4 regions of the Proteiniclasticum sp. genome follow, and region 1 is predicted to be linked to each of the others. Evidence: predicted binding sites of a transcription regulator. Region 1 holds the regulator's gene; each other region holds the start of a gene.
The links. Region 1 encodes Rex, which represses fermentation and respiration genes when NADH is low (regulators of the CRP and FNR family bind a similar motif). Its sites were predicted from a motif close to ATTGTTAANNNNTTAACAAT; they were not measured.

Region 2: RTX25_RS05210 (flavocytochrome c) is a predicted target of Rex. The motif match lies at 2,789-2,808, and genes of this name have one in related genera.
Region 3: RTX25_RS03875 (flavocytochrome c) is a predicted target of Rex. The motif match lies at 3,277-3,296, and genes of this name have one in related genera.
Region 4: adhE (bifunctional acetaldehyde-CoA/alcohol dehydrogenase) is a predicted target of Rex. The motif match lies at 3,776-3,795, and genes of this name have one in related genera.

The regions. Positions count from the first base shown of each region.
Region 1 covers NZ_DAMBTF010000034.1:8,930-14,456, reverse strand. The annotation lists gene RTX25_RS13485 (DNA glycosylase) at 18-968, opposite strand; gene gltA (NADPH-dependent glutamate synthase) at 984-2,378, opposite strand; gene RTX25_RS13475 (sulfide/dihydroorotate dehydrogenase-like FAD/NAD-binding protein) at 2,365-3,270, opposite strand; gene RTX25_RS13470 (redox-sensing transcriptional repressor Rex) at 3,415-4,050, opposite strand; gene RTX25_RS13465 (alpha/beta fold hydrolase) at 4,440-5,186, opposite strand; gene RTX25_RS13460 (hypothetical protein) at 5,397-5,527, shown strand, end outside.
Region 2 covers NZ_DAMBTF010000006.1:145,224-150,750, forward strand. The annotation lists gene RTX25_RS05190 (Gfo/Idh/MocA family oxidoreductase) at 1-27, opposite strand, end outside; gene nfsA (oxygen-insensitive NADPH nitroreductase) at 155-892, shown strand; gene RTX25_RS05200 (hypothetical protein) at 996-1,952, shown strand; gene RTX25_RS05205 (TetR/AcrR family transcriptional regulator) at 2,100-2,708, opposite strand; gene RTX25_RS05210 (flavocytochrome c) at 2,893-4,713, shown strand; gene proC (pyrroline-5-carboxylate reductase) at 4,858-5,527, opposite strand, start outside.
Region 3 covers NZ_DAMBTF010000005.1:22,891-28,417, forward strand. The annotation lists gene zwf (glucose-6-phosphate dehydrogenase) at 1-1,324, shown strand, start outside; gene RTX25_RS03875 (flavocytochrome c) at 1,462-3,225, opposite strand; gene RTX25_RS03880 (GNAT family N-acetyltransferase) at 3,423-3,938, opposite strand; gene RTX25_RS03885 (hypothetical protein) at 4,089-4,973, opposite strand; gene RTX25_RS03890 (NAD(P)H-binding protein) at 5,094-5,527, opposite strand, start outside.
Region 4 covers NZ_DAMBTF010000027.1:13,123-18,649, reverse strand. The annotation lists gene serS (serine--tRNA ligase) at 1-639, shown strand, start outside; tRNA gene RTX25_RS12480 (tRNA-Ser) at 766-856, shown strand; gene adhE (bifunctional acetaldehyde-CoA/alcohol dehydrogenase) at 949-3,570, opposite strand; gene thiM (hydroxyethylthiazole kinase) at 4,088-4,927, shown strand; gene thiM (hydroxyethylthiazole kinase) at 4,937-5,527, shown strand, end outside.

The DNA of each region.
Region 1 (5,527 bases):
TGCCTGGTCGGCACCGTCTAATCGATCCTTAACTTATTTTCTCTTGCATGGTAGAAGAGATACTGCTGGGCAATGCCGGAGAGCTCTCCAAACTGTTTCTGCCCGAAAGCTCTGATTCTGCTAAGATTGCCTCCTTCTGCTCCGTAGAAATGGACCATGGCTTTTTTCACCCATACATCCACCGGGAACGCCTCTTTCTTCTTCATGGAGAAAAGCATGACGCAGTCTGCAACCTTTGCCCCCACTCCTGTATACCTCTGGAGCGCTTTATGGCACTGATCATGAGGCAGTGCCGCAATGGATATAAGATCATCTTCCAGAAAGAGCTTCTCCTCGTCTGACAGGTCTCTCATCCCTTCACTCTCCCTAATCAGCTCGGCCCTTCTTATGGCCTGTACGGTGTCGTAGATGTACTTGGCACGATACCCCACACCTAATGCCCTAAGCTCCTCAACGGATGCTCCTGCGAGCTCCTTTGGCGTAGGAAACGCATAATGGGTTTCTCCCTCATATATGATCTCTTCACCGTAGTTCATGCTGATTTTTCGGATACCTTCCTTGATCTTAGGGATCAGATTGTTGGAGGACAGAATAAAGGAAATCAGCGTCTCGAAAGGCTCCTGATTCAGCACCCTTATTCCATACCCGAAAGCTACAGCTTCTTTAAGGAGCGGATCTTTTCTGAGCACCCGTTTGATCTTATCGTAATCCCTGTTCAGGTCAAAGTACTCTTTGAAGAAATCTTCAAACTCCTCTCTGGTCACATTCTCAAGAAATACATCCTGACCGGTTAAATAGGCTCTGATGACTTTGCCATGGACTACACCCTGAAATCTTTCTTCATCTTCTTTGTCCATTCTGTTCCAGCGGAAGCACTGACCGCATTCGAAAATGTGCTTGGGATGAAAGTTCTTTACCCCTTTAAGAAGGATTCCATTCTCTCTTTCTTCAATTTCCTTATAGTCCATGTTTACCTCTTTTCTCTATTGGAAGCTCTCCGTCTCTGATAAGTGCTCATGAATTCCGAAGGCAGCCTTTTTACCGGCACTCATGGCAAGAATCACTGTAGCGGAACCTGTGACGGCATCTCCGCCAGCAAATATGCCTGGTATGGTGGTTTCGCCGTTATCTTCGTTGATGATGATACACCCTCGTCTGTTGGTTTCAATGCCTTTTGTGGTGGAGGCGATGAGCGGATTAGGTGATGTGCCGAGAGACATGATCACGCTGTCGCAGTCGATGACAAATTCGCTTCCTGTCACTTCCACAGGTTTTCTTCTTCCTGAGGCATCAGCTTCACCAAGTTCCATTCTTACACAGATCATCCCTTTGACAAATCCGTTCTCATCCACAAGGATTTCCTTGGGATTGGTAAGCAGGTTCATGATGACCCCTTCTTCTATGGCATGATGAACCTCTTCCGCTCTTGCAGGAATCTCCTTCTCCGATCTTCTGTAGACGATCAAGGACTCCGCACCCAGCCTTGCCGCTGTTCTTGCGGCATCCATGGCCACATTTCCCGCACCCACGACAGCCACTCTTTTTCCGTGACTGATCGGCGTATCATAGTCGCTCCTGAAAGCCTTCATGAGATTGGCACGGGTAAGATATTCGTTGGCAGACATGACACCGTTGGCGTTTTCACCCTTGATGCCCATGAACATGGGTAGCCCCGCCCCTGAACCGATGAATATTCCCTTGAAGCCTTCATCTTCGATGAGACTTTCGATGGTTACTGTACGGCCGACGATGACGTTGGTTTCGATCTTCACGCCCAGCTCCTTGAGGAGACTGATTTCTTCCTTGACGACGGTTTCTTTAGGCAGTCTGAATTCAGGAATACCATAAACCAGTACACCACCCGCTTCGTGAAGCGCTTCGAAAATCGTCACATCATAGCCGAGCTTTGCAAGATCTCCGGCACAGGTAAGACCCGCAGGACCGCTCCCCACAACGGCAATCTTGATGCCGTTTGACGGAAGCTTATCCGTATTCTTATATCCGTTCTCCATTGCCCAGTCCGCAACGAATCTTTCAAGTTTACCGATATTCACCGGTTCACCCTTGATGCCCACAATGCAGGAACCTTCGCACTGCTCTTCCTGAGGACATACTCTTCCGCAGACAGCAGGAAGGTTGCTTGCACGGCCGATGGTATCTCTTGCAGCTTTAACATCCCCGTTTTTCAGTTCCTGAATGAATTTAGGAATATCTATGGCTACAGGGCATCCCGGTACACATCTCGGATTTCTGCACTGAAGGCATCTTTCCGCTTCAAGCAGAGCCTCCTCATGATTGTATCCGAAGCTCACTTCCTTGAAATTTCTTACTCTCTCTTCCGGTCTCTGTTCCCTTACTGGTACTCTATTTCGTTTCATGTAGAATTTCCCCCAAATCACATAATTCCGAGTCCTTATGTACAGATGCCTGTTCTTTTACAATCATCTTTTTTCCTTCTACAGTTTTGTACATGGACTGACGTCTCATGGCCTCATCAAAGTTGATGAGATGAGCATCAAATTCAGGTCCATCCACACAGGCGAACTTCACTTCGTCTCCTACAGTCACTCTGCAGGCACCGCACATTCCCGTACCATCCACCATGATGGGGTTAAGGGATACAACGGTATGCAGGTTATAGGATTTTGTCAGCCTTGATACGAATTTCATCATGATCATGGGACCGATGGCCACACATATATTGTACTCTTTGTTCTCTGTTTCGATCAGTTCTTTCAGTTTGTCGGTAACAAGTCCGTGGAAACCGTAGCTTCCGTCATCCGTACAGACATAGAGGTTTTTCGCCACCGCTTTGAACTCTTCTTCAAAAATCAGCGTTCCTTTTGAACGGGTACCGATGATGACATCCACATCGACTCCCTTTTCCTTCAGCATCTTCACCTGCGGATAAACAGGAGCTGTCCCCACACCTCCTGCAATAAAGACAATCTTCTTACCGGAAAGATTCTCTTTATCATCTGTCACGATGTCCGAAGGATTACCAAGAGGACCAACGAAATCTCTGATTTCGTCCCCTTCACTCATCTGTGCAAGCTTCTTAGTGGATGCACCCAGTGTCTGGAATACGATGGAAACGGATCCTTCTTCTCTGTTATAGTCGCATATGGTCAGCGGCACTCTTTCTCCCCGTTCGTCCACTTTGACTATGATAAACTGCCCGGGCAGAGCAGCTTTGGCTACACGCGGAGCCAAAATATCCATCTGGTAGATGTTTTCTACCAGCTCTTTTTTCCGTATAATTCTATACATTTTTTCCCCCCAATATTGTTGTATGGTGAGTCTAAATCTCACCTTTACAGTATACGTATTATGCCCTTCCATTTCAACAAAACTCAGAGACTTTTAAGCACTATAAAGGGGACCCTTTTTAAAGGTCCCCAAGATTTCGCTTCACTATTTGTCCAGGTCGTTCATCAGATAGACAAGTGTCAGCAGACTTTCGCTTAAATGTACATTTTCAACAGATACATCTTCAGGTACATTGATATCCAGCGGAGCAAAGTTCCAGAGGCCTTTTACGCCGTTTTCCACAAGTACATCAGCCACTTTCTGTGCCTGAGCATGCGGTACGCAGAGAATACCGATATCAATCTTGTTTTCTGCAAGGAATGACTCCATCTGATCGATGTCGCTGATTTCAACATCTTTGATTCTCATTCCGATGAGCTTAGGATTAACATCGAAAATCGCCTTCAGATCAAATCCGAATTTGTCGAAACGGGTGTAGTTTGCTACGGCCTGTCCGATGTTACCTGCTCCAATGATAACTGTTGAGTATCTCTTATCCAGTCCCAGGATATTTGAGATTTCATTATATAGTTCTTTTACGTTGTATCCATAACCCTGCTGTCCAAAACCACCGAAACAGTTGAAATCCTGTCTGATCTGTGAAGCGGTGAATCCGATTTTCTCACTAAGTTCCTTAGAAGAAACTCTGTCAACATCGTTTCTCAGCAGTTCAGCCAGGTGTCTGTAGTATTTTGGTAATCTTTTGATAACCGCCATGGAAATGTCTTTTTTCTTATCCATCCTCGCACCTCATCGTTAAATAAATTTCTAACAATATAATACCACAAATTATATGATCATGTGTTAATATTTGTCAAAGATTTTTATCAAAGATTTCAATTTTATGAGTCTGTTAAAAACATCTATATTACGTTGTTAATTTTTAACACTCTAACAATATAATTGCTGTTTCGCGTTGCCTATCAAGGATAATATTCACTAGAAAATAAAATTATTGTGAAAAACTTCTTTACTCTTCAGCGATCTGAAATGGTTTGCATAATGAAAGAGGACACCTAAGTGTCCCTCTTTCATTATGCAAACCTATTTTGAAGATATCATTCCTATGCTTCATGAATCGGTTATATGAAAAAAGTCACTGCTGTCCCCTTAAATATGCTTCTGCTCGATCATTTAAAGGCTTCGACAACGGCATCGAGGATAAACTGCTGCTGCTCCTCATAGCCGATATCCGCCAGACTGTCTCCATCCTGAGTACCGTAGTTTGCAAAACTTGAGTGGTTTCCTCCTCTGATGATCTGTCCGTAGGTTGTTTTGGGCAGCCTTTCCTGGGCTTCACTCAGCTTATCGTAATCAATGATGAGGTCCTTATCTCCGACTAGGGAGAACACCTTGAATGTGCTCACAGAAAGATCGGTGCTTCCATCAGGATATGCTGCAAGAAGGATCAGCCCTCTTATTTTCTCGGGATTTCTGCTGACATATCTTGAAGCGGATACCCCACCCAGAGAATGACCGATAATGACCCAGTCCTGAATTTGATCATCTGCCACGTAATCCTCAGCTGCATAGTTTGAGAGAATCGACAGCTTAAACGGTGCTTTAAGGATTACTGTCTTATAGCCAAGGGACGCGATCTTTCTACCAAGATATCCGTAGGCCCTCTCAGAAACTCTTCCTCCCGGATAGATCACCACACCGCCTTCAGGATTTTCGGGGGTAAACACAAGATCTCCGCCGATTTCCTCATAGGCGATTCCCTCACCTTCTGTTAATGCTTCCTCTGCAGTCAGCGACGGCCTGTAATAATCCTCTGCATAGATGTAGAGGCCAACCCCCACAAATACCAGAACGATGATAAGCACTCTGATGATCCGGTCGAACCATTTCTTTCTGCTTGATTCTTTAACTTCCATATTTAACACCCTCAGTTCCTCTAAAATGATTTCTCTGTATTCATATTGTACACTCTTTATCAGTATACTTCATTATAGCCCTTCTATTAAGCCATTTACGGGATAATCTGTTAAGAAAAGGAAAATAAATCTATTCTTTCCTATTAACGCTTTTTCCTCAATGAAGCTATGCTAAAATAGAATCAGTGAAGAAATGGGAGTGTTATGAATATGGTGAACAGAGTTTTAGATAAAGATCGTTATATATTTTTAGAAAAGCCGGCCATGGAAGTCTACAATAAAGAAGAAACCCTTAAAAGAGCCGATGAGATCGAAGCCTATATCAGCGAGCTCAAAACCTT
Region 2 (5,527 bases), on a different contig from region 1:
CATAATACCGTATTTCAGTTTTTTCACTTTATTCCTCCGTTCCCTGATTTTCATCAGTTCCAGTTTCCTTAACTCTTCTGATTTCATTATACACAAAGTTCATCGGAAGAAGGCAGATATGTTAGAATGAGAAAAAAGGAAACCAGGAGGCATTATGAACGAAACCATCCGTAAGATGAAAAATCATACCAGCATAAGACATTTCAAAGATTATCCCGTAAGCGAAGAGGTTCTCATAGAGCTTGTGGAAGCCGGTCAGAGTGCCTCTTCTTCAAATTTTATCCAGGCATATACGCTCATAAGCGTAAAAGATGTCAAGAAGAGAAAAATCATAGCGGAAATCGCTGGAAATCAGACACATATAGTAGATGCTCCGCTTTTTATCGTTTTCGTCGCCGATCTTGAAAGAGCTAGACTGTCTGCTTCATTACATGGTGCAGCTATGATCGAAGCAGAGACGGAAAGCTTTATCCTTGCAACGGTGGATACTGCACTCATGGCACAGAACGTTATGATCGCCGCAGAATCCTTGGGTCTTGGGGGCGTTTATATCGGAGCCATAAGAAACAACCCTGAAGTCGTATCGACGCTACTTGAGCTGCCATTAAACACCTATCCTGTCTTTGGTATGTGTCTTGGATACCCTTTGACAGAGAATGAAAAAAAGCCAAGACTTCCTGTGGAGATGATTCTGAAAACAGACACTTATCAGAGCGGAAACGAAGTCGAGCTGCTTCAGAAATACGATCTGGAAATGGAAGCCTATTACCTTAAAAGAACTGCAGCAAAACGAACAGACAACTGGACAAAGCAGATGGCAAGAATGTTTTCAAAACCTCTTAGGCCCCATATGAAGAGCTTTCTCAGAAGCAGAAAGCTGAATGATGACTAAAACGATGAAACATACTCATTCCCATAAAGTTTAATCATTTTGTCATTCCTCTTCATAAGAGATGGATTATGATATTCTCAAGAAAAATCAAGAGGTGAAACAGATGAAAAAATCCCTGACGACCTTGCTTCTTATCGCTCTCCTTGTCGCACTCATTATAGGATGTTCTGACCTTGGAGTTCCGATCGGAAGTGTCAGAAAGGAGGATGAAAACGTCAATGTCACCGCGTCCGGTGAAACTCCTGCACCTGCTGCAGAAGAGGGTGCAGAAATGTCTGATTCTCCTTTTCCCTTGGAGGACGATACTGTCATGAGCATTTCTCAGGAACAAGGTTTTACGAAAGAATTCAGAAGAGAAGCGGACCTTGATGGAAACGGCATAGATGATGAAATCATCTTGAAGACCCGAGTAAACCCGAATGGTGATGAAGTTTCTTCCTATCTGCTTCTTGTCAATGATGAAGAAATCAGTTATGAGGGGCAGAGAATCGATCCGCGCTTTCATCTTACCGATATCGATCCTGAAGATGGGTATAGAGAAATTGCTGTAAGTGAAGAAGGTCCAAGCAGCGACAATTTAACCGTATTCTACCGTTATAAAGAAACCGAGCTAACTGTTCTAGGTGAAATTCAGGGTTTCTTAGGCACCTTTCCGGATTCAGACATTAAAGGAGAGGTAAACATCCAAGGAGATGGCACTGTCAAGACAAAAACCCGTGGACAGATGCTTCAGACATGGTTCTACGATGATGTGTATCAGCTTAACGATAAAGATGTTCTTGTAAAAATCGAAAAAGAGCTTTATCCCTTCGAAACCGAAGTCACGATTCTTAAAGAACTGAAAACAAGAAAAAGCCGTGAAGATGCCTCTCCTTCCTACACCTATAAGCCTGGTGAAAAGGCGACGCTCATGGAAACCGATGAAAAAGAATGGGTATCCATCAGAAATAGAGATGGAGTAATATCCTGGTTTCAGGTAGAAAACCACATGGAAATCATGGGACAGGATTCTGATGGCTATTCCATGGACTTCTTTGAAGGTCTCAATATGGCAGACTGATCGTCAACGGATAAATAATGAAAAATCAGATAAAACGAGCTCCGGAGAGAGAAAATATCTCACTCTGAAGCTCGTTTTCCATTCTTGACCTTTAAAGGACTGTGTATGGTACTGAACCCGGCATCAGCGAACATTGTCTGATAAATATCAGTCAGAGGACAACATCTCGTCTTTAAGAACCGATGCAAGAATCAGTTCCACCTGTTTACGGCATGCCTCGTTCAGATCAAAATACCCATCTTTCAGGCACCAGTGAAAAATCACTCCTCTTGCCGTCATGAAGAGCATATCCACCAGCTCGTCAGAGTCCCTGACATAATAGGTGTCCACGTCTATTTTCCTGTTTCTGAGTATCTTTTTCAGTACTTCCTGCATGGGTCTTCTGCTTGTGACAAAATGATGGTTGTTCGTGTTATACAGCTTTTTAATGAATTCAAATTCATTGGTCTGAACAAAGTCTATGTAGTAGTTCATGTATTCCAGAATGATTTCCCTTGGGCTGCGTCCTTCTTCGTCCATTATCCTGAACTGCTCGAAATTCGTATCTGCGATCTTGAACGTTTCATAGATAATGTCTTCCTTGCTGTCAAAATGATTGTAGAAAGAGCCTATGGAAACACCGGCTTCTTTGCATATTTCCTGAATGGATGTCTGATCCATACCATGCTTTGAAAATTTAGCTATGGCAGCATGATAGATTCTGTCTTTTGTCTCCAAGGCTTTAATCTGCCTGTTTGTCAGCTTTTCTTTGACCATTTTCTGCACCCCCGCTTTATATCCATATTATACATGATGAATCGGATAAAGCACAAAAGGATAAATATTTTTTATCAATTATTGATAACAAATTAACGATATGTTATGGTTAAACCGTTAGATGAACGTATTCACCGAATGAGTTCGTTCATAATTTATCAAATTGCAGAAAAAGGAGATTGAAATGAAGAAAATCACAAGAAAACTGGCCACAGCTCTGCTTCTGGTCATGGCAGTAACTCTTTCGGCATGTGCCGGAAAAGATACACCAGATACACCTGAAACACCCCAAACCCCTGCTGCTGAAGAGAAAATGTTCAACCCCGGCACCTATGAAGGTGTTGCCAAGGGATTCCATGGAGACATCAAGCTTACCGTAACCGTGGATGAGTTCAAAATCACTGAAATTGTCGCAGATCACACAGAGACTGAAGGACTTGGTGATAATGCCATAGAACAGCTTATTGCATCCGCAAAGGAAAAAAACTCATTAGGACTTGATCTCATGAGCGGAGCAACCTATTCATCAGAAGGTTTCCTTGCCGCTCTTGAGGCAGCTTTACTTAAAGCCGGTGGAGACATCGAAAAGCTTAAGGTTAAAGCAGATGAGACCGAAACTGAAAAAGAAGATTCCGTATTAGATACTGAAGTTGCAATCATCGGTGCAGGCGGGGCAGGTCTTGCTGCTGCGGTTTCCGCACACCAGAACGGTGCTAAAGTCATCGTCATCGAAAAGATGCCTAACGTAGGCGGAAACACAATCATCTCGGGCTCAGCTTTCAATGCTGTGGATGAGAAGAGACAGTCTGCACAAGGCATAGAAGATTCCATCGAAAAGCACTATACACAGACATATGAAGGTGGAGACAAACAGGGCGATCCTGAACTGGTCAGAGTACTGGTTGAAAACGCCTATCCTACCATCGAATGGCTTGAATCTCTTGGCATGGAATTCAAGGATACGGTATTCACCGTACTTGGCGCATTATGGCCAAGATCCCATAAGCCGATAGAACCCCTTGGAACAGGATACATCAATACTTACATGAACTACATCAATGAGCATAAGGATGATATTCAGATCCTGACTGAGACCGAAGCGAAGGAACTTGTTGTCAGCGCTGAGGGAAGAGTCACCGGATTCCTAGCTGAAGGAAACAAAGGTAAGGTTACCGTCAACGCAAGTAAAGGTGTGATCATCGCTACAGGCGGATTCGGTGCAAATGTCGAAATGAGAGACCAGTACAATAAAATCTGGCCAACACTTACTGATATCAAGACAACAAACCATAAAGGCGCAACCGGAGACGGAATCATCATGGCAGAAAAGATCGATGCTTCCATCGTACAGATGGAAAACATCCAGCTTCTTCCCATGGGAGATCCTGAAACAGGAAGCTTATCCGGAAACATCGAACAGGGTGTTGAAAACAGAATTTTCGTGAACAATAAAGGTAACCGTTTTGTTGATGAAGGTGCGAGAAGAGACGTCATGACAAAAGCGCTCATGCAACAGGAAAACTCCTCCATGTGGGTCATCGTTGACCAGCATTCCTATCCTACAGGAGATACAGTAAACAACTTCAATGAAAGCATCGATTCCCTCGTTGAGCAGGGTAGAGCATTCAAAGCCGACACTCTTGAAGATCTTGCAAAACAGATCGGTGTTGAACCTGAAAATCTGAAAAAATCTGTGGAAGCCTTCAATGATTCTGTAGATGGAGCAAAGGATGAATTCGGAAGAACACTGTTTATGGAAAAGATCGATACAGCCCCTTTCTATGCAGGTGCACGTGTCCCTACAGTACATCACACCATGGGTGGAATCAAGATTACTGCTGAAACAAGAGTGGTGGATAAAAACGGCAAGATCATCGAAGGTCTTTTTGCTGCTGGAGAAGTCACAGGAGGCATCCACGGTGCCAACAGACTTGGCGGTAATGCGCTGGCTGATGTCAACACCTTCGGCAGAATTGCCGGTGAGAAGGCAGCTAAAAACGAATAATTCAAAATCTCTTTCCCCCATGACAATATCATAAAAACATGAAACCCCTATCTCCTAATATAACCCCTACCGTCAATAAAAAGGACCAGGTTACTGTAACCTGATCCTTTTTTTATCCTTGTATTCCCATCAGCACCTAACAGGTTATCTGCTCATTTCTCGGGACTTTTCTATACAGACATCCACAGCTGAGATGACTGCATGTCTCATGCCCTTCTCTTCCAGCATGGCAACAGCTTCAATGGTGGTTCCCCCCGGAGAGGTAACCATATCTTTCAGCATTCCCGGATGGATTCCTGTTTCAAGAACCATTTTGGCTGCACCCATAACAGCCTGGGCTGAAATCTCATACGCTTCTTTTCTGGGTAGTCCGTTTTTGACTGCAGCATCAGCCATTGCTTCGATGAACATATAGACATAGGCGGGTGAAGATCCGCTTATTCCTGTAATGACATCCATATGACGCTCTTCAATGACGCTCACCTTACCGATTCTCGTCAGCATGGCGATGACATTTTCCGTATCGACATCCGACAGCTCAGGTGATACAGCCAGTGCGATGAGACCTTCCCTTACGGCAACAGGTGTATTGGGCATGATCTTTACGATTTTCACGCCGGGCATAAACCAGTTCTCCATCTTTTCTATTGTCACACCAGCTGCCATTCCGATAATGATGACATCGCTTTTAAGTTCATCTCTGATTTCACTGATGACCTTCTCATACAGATAGGGTTTTACGGCAAGAAAAAGATAATCCGAAAAACGTGCAACTTCTTTGTTGTCTCCCGACACCTGTGTCTCAAACCGATCT
Region 3 (5,527 bases), on a different contig from region 1:
CATCGGAAGACGCGATAAGACCACAGAAGAATACCGAAGCGATCTGCTTGCTTCAACAAAGCGTTTTTCAACCAGAAATCTGGATGATGAGAGCTTTGACACGTTCAGCAGAATGATCACCTACTTCAGGCTGGATTTTAATAACGAGAAGGATTATGAGAGACTGCATAAAGAACTGGATGATAGAGACCAGGACGGAGTTCTTGACAATTATATGTTCTATCTCGCTGTATCGCCTGACTACTTCACGGAGATTGTTGAAAATCTTAAAACCAGCAGGATCCGAAAGAAGAAATCAAACTGGCAGAGACTGATTATCGAAAAACCCTTCGGACAGGATCTTGAAAGTGCGACAAAGCTTAATGCGGCGATATCAAAAGTATTTGACGAAAAAGACATTTATCGAATCGATCATTATGTCGCAAAAGAGATGATCCAGAATATCAATATGCTCCGTTTCCAGAACGCAATCTTCGAGTCCATCTGGAACAGAACCCATATCAACAGTGTTCAGATTACCGTACTGGAGAAGGAAGGTGTCGGAACCAGAGGCGGTTACTACGATGATACAGGTGCATTAAGAGATATGGTCCAGAATCATCTCCTGCAGCTTCTGGCCATTACCGCTATGGAGCCCCCAAAGACTTTGGATGCCGATGATGTGAGAAACGAGAAGGTTAAGGTTTTTAAAGCACTTAGAGAATTCACTGATGAGCACCTGGAAGAAAAACTGATTCTTGGTCAGTATAGCGGATATCAGAAGGAAGACAAAGTTGATGAGGATTCCACAACTGAAACACTTGTGGCGACCAAAGTATACATCGACAATAAAAGATGGGAGGGCGTACCCTTTTATCTTCTGACAGGGAAAGCCCTGAAAAACAAGACTGCTCAGATCACCATCGAATTCAAGAACAGCAGCCGTTATCATTACGGCGCAAATTCAGAACCGAATATACTGGAAATCAAGATTCAGCCTGACGAAGGTATTACCCTTCATCTCAACGTCAAGCAGCCTGGGGTGATCGATAAGATGGCCATGGTGGAGATGGATTACTGCCAGAGCTGTCTGTATCTGTTCAACTCTCCCGATTCCTATGAAAAACTGATCCTTGACGCCATAAACGGCGACTCCACCCTATTTACCCGTTGGGATGAGCTTCAGCTCACCTGGAAATATGTCGATTCCATCATCAGCAGCGTAAAAGGCAGCAAGTCATCCTACCTCAGATGCTATGAAGTTGGATCTGATGGTCCTCCTGAACTGAAATCATTCATACAGTCTGGAGCAAGACACTGGTGGTATCTGAACAGGGAATACTAGAGGATTGTCTCTATCTTTCTCCTGCTTTTTGCAGCTGAACTTGAAGAGAGGCAATAAAGGATTTGATACAGAAGAAAGAAGACATCCTGAGAATTTTTCAGGATGTCTTCTTTCTATGTGTGCTATGTGCGATTATTTCATTTCATTTCATCAGCTGCAGCTTTGCCTGCAATTCTTCCAAATACGACGATATCTGTAACGGCATTTCCGCCTATTCGATTTGCTCCGTGAATTCCGCCTGTGACCTCACCCGCCGCATAGAGGCCTTCAATGATCTTGCCCTCAACATTGATCACATGGGTCTGTGTATCGATTTTTAGTCCACCCATGGTGTGATGTATGCCAGGGGTGACCTTGAGGATGTAGTATGGCCCCTCTTCCAGTGTCTTTTCGAGATGGGTTCTTCCAAACTCCACGTCAGTACCGCTTGTTACTGATTCTTTATATTTTGCCATGGTCTCAATAACTGCAGCCTCTTCTGCTCCTATGGCTTTCGCCACTTCTTCAAGGGTTTCATATTTCACTGCATATTCCTTGGTGACATATCCTGCCAATGCGGCATTCTCAGCTCTCATTTCCTCATTGGTCACAAGATATGCGATTCCGTCTTTCTGCTTGAGAATATTTGCAGAAACCACATCTCGAGTCAGAAGTTCATCTGTAAATCTTTTTCCTTCCGCATTAAGAAGAACAGCTCCATCTCCACGCAGACCTTCAGTGAACATGTATCCTGATTCAGGATCAGTTGTTGGATGAATCTGTATCTGCTCTATATCATCAAGAGCCGCACCGGCTTCCTGACCAAGTTCAATTCCATCTCCTGTAGCCCCGGAGTGGTTCGTCGTCGAGAAACCGACAAGATCGGTCCTGAACGTTTCAACCATTTCACTGTTGGCGCCAAATCCGCCAGCAGCTATGATGACCGCTTTTGCATCAATTCTAAAAGTTTTTCCCTGTGCATTGCTGGCTTCAATTCCTGCAGCCTTTCCGTTTTCTTCAAGTATTTTTGTGGCCGTGGTTTCCATAAGAATCTCTACACCAAGTTCTTCCAGCTTCTCCTGAAGAACTTTGACCACAACAGGTCCCACTGCTGAACCATCTGCAGGGGTATGTATTCTTGGATTGGTCGCTCCTCCGGAAAGGGAAACTCTTGTCAGCCCGGCACCTAATTCATTCAGCCAGTCCACTGCTTCAGCAGAGTTTTCCACAAGAACACTCAGAAGTTCAGGATCATTTTCTTCCTTACCACCTTTGAAGGTATCCTCATAGAATGTCTCCACGGTATCTTTGATCCCTTCCTGTTCCTGGATGAAGGTTTCTGCAGCGTTTATACCACCCGTTGCACGATTGGTGTTTCCACCCACTATAGGCATTTTCTCGACGATGATGACAGATTTTCCTAAGCTCGCAGCTTCCACCGCTGCACTCATACCTGCTCCACCGGCACCAATAATGACGATATCCGCTTCTCTGTCTTTCACTTCGATCTCAATCTCTTCCGCTTTTACATTCTTAAGTGCTTCCACATCCGCACCAGCCTTTTCTAGAGCAGCCGTGACAGCTCTAAGCAGTGCTTCAGTTGACACCGTTGCACCTGAAACCGCATCAACACCAAGCCCCTGGCTTGAGAGTATTTTTTCCACAACACTTTCAATTGCTTTCTCTGCTATTGCGGGTGTTTCATCCTTAGCCTCAACTTCTATTTTCTCTATTTTCTCTGTACTTACGGTTACCGTAACAGCTATTGGACCATTATGTCCTTTCTCTTCTGCGGTATATGTACCTGCCGTTAATGTCCCTGTACTCTCTGCTTCCGCATCTTTCCTAGTACCGCATCCTATGGCACCTAGTGACAGCATCAGAACCAGAATCATCGATAACCCTCTTACCATTTTTTTCATTTCATTTTCCTCCCATCTTTTGTTCAGCAATTGGGAGTATATCAGCAATCATTTGTTAAATCAATAACATTAACTGTGTTTTCATTGTTCATGAACTTGAACCCTTTTCATTTATGGAATGCTGGATTCAGCTTTGAAAACATTCTGAAATTTATACTTCAGTTTCGTTTGACATCAGGTAAATGTAAAACGTAAGGTTATTTTTTAAGATAAAGATTCATGTACTCGGCATCATGATACTGACCATTGATTTTGAAAAACTTCTGGTATGTGCCAAACTTTTCAAATCCGAATTTTTCGTAAAGCCTGATCGCCCTCTCATTATCGGATTTCACTTCAAGAGAGATGATTTCAACATCACTAGATCTGGCAAAAGAAATCATTTCAGTCAGCAACGCTGAACCAATGCCCAGTCCCCAGAATTCCCTGAGCACACTGAGCCCGATTTCACTCCGGTGAGCAATCCTTTTAGGGCGGAATCCTCTGATGCTTGCTATACCGGCAACCTGATCACTGCTCACTGCAATGAACATCTGGCTGATCGGAGAACTTTTCATTTCTCTGATCAGCTCCATTTCCTGCTCAACGGTATATGGTACTCCTTCTTTTCCGAAAAGAAGATTATCCGTTTCCCCTCCTGCCTGATTGAGATACTTTAGAATCGCTTCTGCATCTTCCGCCTCCGCTGGACGGATCAATATCGTATTTTTCATCATTACCTCCTAATATAGTTCAGTCAACCAGAATCATGGTATTTCTGTTAAGATATATTAAAAATGAGAAGATCATCAGGACCTCAATCCGTTGATCTTCTCATCAAGTCATCTTCAGCAATTACAGTTTCTGACCGATTTAACTTTAATTTAATTCAGTGTAAGTTCAGGTAAACTTGTTGTGGTCATCACTGGAGCCCCATTCATGAACTTAAAGCTTGCAAAATCATAACGGTAGGTGAATCCCTGCTTATCCTTCAAAATAACGGCAAAGTTAAGACTGTCCAGCTCCTTGGCTTCGAGCTTATGGTCTTTGACATCATTCTCGTAGACCACAGCATCAGGATACTTAACCTGAGACATGATCATTGGCCTCTTGTCAATAAGTACGCCATTCTTTTCCACAACAATATCAGACCGGACAAGATCGATGTTCTTTAAAGAAGCGAAAACGACTTCCGCTCCATAGGTTGCCGATAGTGTTCCACTGCTCAGATTGTAATCATAATCAAAATCAAGCAGATTGAATGCGGTATCAGCAATATATGTTTTGTAGATCTCATCTTCATCCACGAGATTTTCCAGTCGCTTCTCGCCGTATTTCTCCACCACAAGGTCGATTCTTACAGGTTTGAGCACGTTGATTTCACGATCAACAGTATAGGTCGTATCGTTCAGAAGATGTGCTTCTACAAGAACTGCCTCTTCGTCTCCCGCTTCAATGGAAGCATACACTTTGGATGTTGAATCCATGGATCGCAGCTTAAAGTCGATATGAAGCAATGCTGTTTTTTCCTCTTCGCTGATGAGTTCTGAAACGTTCCAGTTGACATCTTCGAGGATCGAATCCAGATATCCGTCATCTTTGATTACATCAGCTATGGTATTGTCGATATTGCTTTCCAGATACTGCAGCCGGTTTGAATTATTGATGATCTTTTTACTCAGCTGATCAACTCTTGTAAAGAGATAAATATTAAAAGCCATGGAGATAATCAAAATTCCTGACACTATAGTCAGTACTTTTTTATTCAACTTCTCCTCCCCCCCTTTAATCCCATCTTACGTATAAGTACAGGTTATATGTAAATATTTAATATACTCCTTTGATTATACGATATTTATCAGTGACATCAAAGGATTTTATTCATTTACCTAATATGTAACAGATACCCTCTGGTTATGTATCGTTTCATCTTCAATGAGATCTGTTACTGCGGATGCGAAGTCCTCAGCGCTGATGAAGGATTTCCCTTCCGCGTCGAAAACAACCTTTTCATCTGTCATGATTCTGTATTTCCCTGTCTTTTCATCAGGGGCAATGGTTGCGGCGGGGCTTACATTGATCCAGCTGAACTTTTTACCTTCAAGGTTTTTGTAGATATCCAATGCTCTCTTGTGAATCATCGCAATATCTTTGTATTCTTCGGGAAAGTTTTCGCTTTCCAGGAGCATTCTTCCATCTGGAAGCAAGAGGCTGCCTGCACCACCTACAGTGATGAGTTTCTTTATGCCGGCTTTCTCGGCAATTTTGACCAGATTTAAAGTAGCGGTAAGAAAACTTTCCAGATCATCGGGGTCCGGATTTA
Region 4 (5,527 bases), on a different contig from region 1:
AAATTTGAAGAAGATGCATTCAAACTTACAGAGGATGACTACTTCCTGATTCCGACAGCAGAAGTTCCTGTAACCAATATGTACCGAAATGAGACCTTCACAGGGGAAGAGCTTCCAGTGAAGCATGTTGCCTATTCTGCATGTTTCAGAGCTGAAGCAGGCTCGGCGGGAAGAGATACAAGAGGGCTCATCAGGCAGCATCAGTTCAACAAGGTTGAGCTTGTGAAGTTCACAAAGCCGGAAGATTCCTATGCGGAGCTTGATAAGCTGGTTCTCGATGCTGAAAGAGTGCTTCAGGGACTTGGTCTTCCATATCGCGTTGTGAGAATCTGCAAAGGTGATCTAGGATTTACTGCAGCACTGAAATTTGATATCGAAGTCTGGATGCCAAGCTACAACAGATACGTCGAGATTTCAAGCTGCTCAAACTTCGAGGATTTCCAGTCAAGAAGAATCAACATCAAGTACAAGGAAACACCAAAAGATAAGCCGAAATTCATCCATACCCTTAACGGTTCGGGTGTTGCGATCGGAAGAACGATGGCTGCGATTCTGGAAAATTTCCAGAATGAGGATGGAACTGTAACTATCCCTGAAGCGCTGAGACCCTACCTTAAAGGTGAAGAATTCATCAGATAAAGGGGAAAATCAGAGAGGAACCTGATAGGAGCTGTGTTTTATTTGACACAGCTCCTGATTTTTATCCTAAAAGCCGTTGACATGCTTTTTCAATGTTGATATAATACATATTGTCGCTATACTCATGGAGAGATGGTCGAGCTGGTTTAAGGCACCGGTCTTGAAAACCGGCGTACCTTTACGGGTACCGAGGGTTCGAATCCCTCTCTCTCCGCCATAAGTATAGCGGATTTTTTTATTGAAGAAGATTAAGTTACAGCAGTTAAAAATCCTGGCGGATATTTCCGCCAGGATTTTGTGGGTTCTGATTTATTTTCCGTAATATGCGCTGAGATACATCTCTTTGATTTCACTGATGAGCGGATATCTTGGATTTGCTCCGGTACACTGATCGTCAAAAGCCTGGTAGGACATCTCATCTAAGCTCGCCAGAAATTTAGATTCCGGAATATCGAGTTCCTGAATGGAGGATGGAATATCCAGTTTTTTCCTCAGCTCGCCAAGAGCTGTGATCAGAAGTTCGATTTTTTCTTCATCCGTGCTACCGCCAAGACCCAGATAGTCTGCAATCCTTGCATATCTGTATGTGATGTTCGGATACTTGTACTGAGGGAAAGCGGCCATCTTTATCGGACTTTCTTCTGCGTTGAATCGCACCACCTCATCGATGAGCAGCGCATTGGCAAGACCGTGAGAGACATGATGGAAGGCACCGAGCTTATGAGCCATGGAGTGACATACCCCCAGGAAGGCGTTGGCGAAAGCCATGCCAGCCATAGTTGAAGCATGAGCCATTTTTTCCCTCGCTTTTTCATTGCGCTCTCCCTCTGAATAGCATAGTGGGAGATATTTGAAAATCAGACGGATGGATTCAAGTGCCAGTCCGTTGGTATACTCAGAAGCAAGAACGGATACATAGGCTTCCATAGCGTGGACAAGTGCATCAAATCCTGATGCTGCAGTCAGTCCTTTTGGAATCTTCATCATGAGTTCCGTATCGATGATTGCCATATGTGGAGTCAGTTCGTAATCAGCCAGCGGATATTTGACGCCTGTTTTCTCGTCGGTTATGACCGCGAATGGAGTCACTTCCGAACCTGTTCCTGAGGTGGTAGGGACTGCGATGAAGGTCGCCTTTTCGCCCAGTTTCGGGAAAGGATAGATTCTCTTTCTGATATCCATAAAACGCATGGCCAGATCTTCGAAGCGGACTTCAGGATGCTCATAGAGTGTCCACATGATTTTTGCAGCATCCATGGGTGACCCTCCACCAAGAGCGATGATCACATCGGGCTTGTAGCTCAGCATCTCCTCTGCACCTTTTTTCGCGGTGGAAAGGGTAGGATCTGGTTCAACATCCATAAATATTTTGAAGTCGATGTCCTGTTCTTCCAGAATTCTGATCATATTTCCACAGTAACCGAGATTGTAGAGTACCCGGTCAGTCACGATATAGGCTTTCTTCTTCTTCATCTCGGTAAGCTCTTTCAGTGCAACTTCGAGTGCACCGTATTTGAAGTAGATTTTCTGGGGAACTCTGAACCAAAGCATATTCTCTCTCCTCTCTGCCACTGTTTTAATGTTCAGCAGGTGTTTTACACCGACATTTTCACTGACGGAGTTTCCGCCCCAGCTTCCGCAGCCGAGTGTAAGAGAAGGTGCAAGCCTGAAGTTGTAGATGTCACCTATGGCGCCTTGGGAAGAAGGCATGTTGATGATGGTTCTTCCGGTTTTCATGCGGCTGCCGAAGAGCTGCATCCTTTCCTTGGAGCGGATCTGATCGGTGTAAAGTACAGAAGTGTGTCCGAACCCGCCAAGCTTGACCAGTGCGTCCGCTTTATCCAGTGCGTCGTTGAAATCTGATGCTTTATACATGGCCAGTACCGGAGACAGCTTTTCATGGGCGAATGGTTCATCATCGGAAATCTCTTCCACTTCGCCGATGATCACCTTGCTGTTCTTTGGGATTTCAAGTCCTGCAAGAGCAGCAATGCGACAAGCGCTCTGTCCGACGATCTCAGCATTCAGTGTTCCGTTCTTCATGATGACCTTTCTGACCGCATCTGTTTCCTCAGCGGAAAGCAGATACGCACCACGCTCTGACAGTTCCTTTTTCACTTCCTCATAAACTTTATCAAGGACGATGATGGACTGCTCTGATGCGCAGATGACACCGTTATCGAAGGTTTTAGAAAGCAGTACCGAACTCACAGCCATCTTGATGTGAGCAGTCTCGTCGATGATGGCCGGTGTGTTTCCTGCGCCAACGCCTATTGCAGGTTTACCTGATGAGTAGGCTGCCCTCACCATACCGGGACCGCCTGTTGCAAGAATAATATCAGCAGAAGCCATGACCTTCTGGGTCATTTCCAGAGAAGGTTTATCGATCCACCTGATGATTCCTTCAGGAGCACCCGCTTTAACAGCGGCTTCCAGTATGATCTTTGCTGTGGCGATGGTAGAGTTCTTTGCTCTAGGATGGGGGGAAAAGATGATCGCATTTCTTGTTTTTAGTGCTAGGAGCGCTTTGAATATGGTTGTGGAGGTAGGATTTGTGGTAGGTATAACTGCGGCCACAATACCGATAGGTTCAGCAATCTTCATGAGGCCATTGGAATCGTCTCTTTCGATGACGCCGCAGGTTTTATCGTTCCGATACTGATTGTAGATATATTCCGAGGCAAAATGATTCTTGATCACTTTATCTTCAATAATGCCCATGCCTGTTTCCTCGACAGCGAGCTTGGCTAATGTGATTCTATGATTATTGGCGGCAAGTGCAGCCTGTCTGAAAATCTCATCTACCTGGTCCTGAGTATACTGACTGAAGATCTCCTGCTGCTTGCGAAGTTCCGATAATGACTGTTCCAGTTCTTCTACGGTAGTAATCGGGTTCATATTCAACACGTCCTTTGTTAATTTATTGACAATCAAATCATAACATCTCAAAATTACATAGTCAATATAGTTTCGTAAAATATTGTGATTTAATTATCAATAATATAAGCAATGCTCAGTTAAACGGTTACATAATTGAATAAATGATAAAATGAAAGAAGAATCGGATAAGTACGAAAATGAAAATGATTGATCATATTGGTTTTGAGAGAGGAAATATTGGTATAAAACTCTGATTCTTGTTAAATATATAACAAAATAAGAAGGATTAACATATTCATGATTTTCCGTTGGGTTCCTAGTGAAATCGACAATTCTGTTTTCATTAGCTGCAGAACCATCCCCTGAGATTACAAAGGAAAAAATCACGTCTCTGATTCCAGATTTGATGAAATAAACAAAATATAGACAGAAACCGGTGAAGAATCCTTTAAAACAGTGTTATATTTTGATGACGTTCTTGAATTCTCACGTTTTTGATGCGTATAATCTGATATTGTATCGAGATGAAGATACTGACAATAAGTTATCTCAGGAGGGTTAAAGGAAAATGAATCATATAGACAAAATAATTTCGTTAATGGATAAAGCAAAGAAAGAAAATCCGCTGGTCGATTTTCTCATCAACTATGTTACAGCAAATGAGCTGACCAGTATCACTTCTTATTTCGGAGGTACACCTGTCATGACAGATGACCCTATCGATGCAGCTGAGGTTGTTGAGTTTGCGAAAGTGGATGCACTGGTATTCAATATCGGAACAGTAACCAACAAACAGGTAAATGCCATGATCGAAGCTGGGAAGAAGGCAACAGAACTGGGTGTTCCGATCATTCTTGATCCTGTGGCGGCAGGCGCAACTCCTTTCAGATCACAGTCCATCAGAAGAATGCTTGAGGAGCTCAAGATTTCCGTCATAAAGGGAAACCTTGCAGAGATCAAGGCATGCCTTGGTGTTCAGACCACATCCAAGGGAGTAGACTCCAATGAGGATGAATCGGAAGCTGAGAAGTATGTAGTGGCTCTTGCAAAGAAGTATGGATGTGTTGTTGCCATGACTGGTATAGAAGATGTCATCAGTGACGGAGAAAGAGTAGCAAGAATAAAGAACGGTTCACCGAACCTGCCTAAGGTTATCGGAACAGGATGCACCATCGGAGCACTTGTAGGGACCTTCAGCGGTGTTACGGATGATTACTTCTACAGTGCCATGACAGGAGTCATCATTATGGGGATAGCAGGTGAAATTGCAGATACCATGAGAAATGAGGGAGAAGGCTACTATACCTACAAGCATCACCTTCTTGATACTCTGTCCATCCTGACCAATGAACAGGTTAGAGAAAGAGCAGATATCATAGATGTAACCTATGATGAGATGGCAGTTTAGGAGGAAGTAATGAATTTAAAGGATCAGATGAAGAAGCTCTATGATCAAAAATTTGAAGAGAAGTATCCATTGGTCTGTTTTCTGACCAATTATGTCACGGTGCTTGATCTTGTGGATATGTGCATCCATTCAGGAGGTTCTCCGGTTCTGACCGATGAGATCTCTGAAGCACATGAAATGGTGGAGTTTTCAGGCTCTGATGCTGTAGTTATGAATTTTGGAACAATCAACAGGGAATACCTCGATATCATGACCATGACAGGGGTTACGGCAAACCGTGCCGGTGTTCCGGTGATTCTGGATCCGGCCGCAATAACCGCATCATCCTTCAGAAAATACGCCATCACCCATCTTCTGGATGAGGTCAAAGTCTCGATTTTGAAGGGAAATCTCGGAGAAATCAAGTTTATCCTGGGCTATGAGACAAAAAACAAAGGAATCGATTCCTTTGAAGATGAAACAGGAGGAGAGAAATACTGCATTGAGCTTGCGAAGAAACTGAACACGGTTGTGGTGATGACAGGAAAAACGGACATCATAACCGATGGTGAAAGAATCGCAAGAGTTTCCAATGGAAATGCGAAACTGAAGAAAATCTGC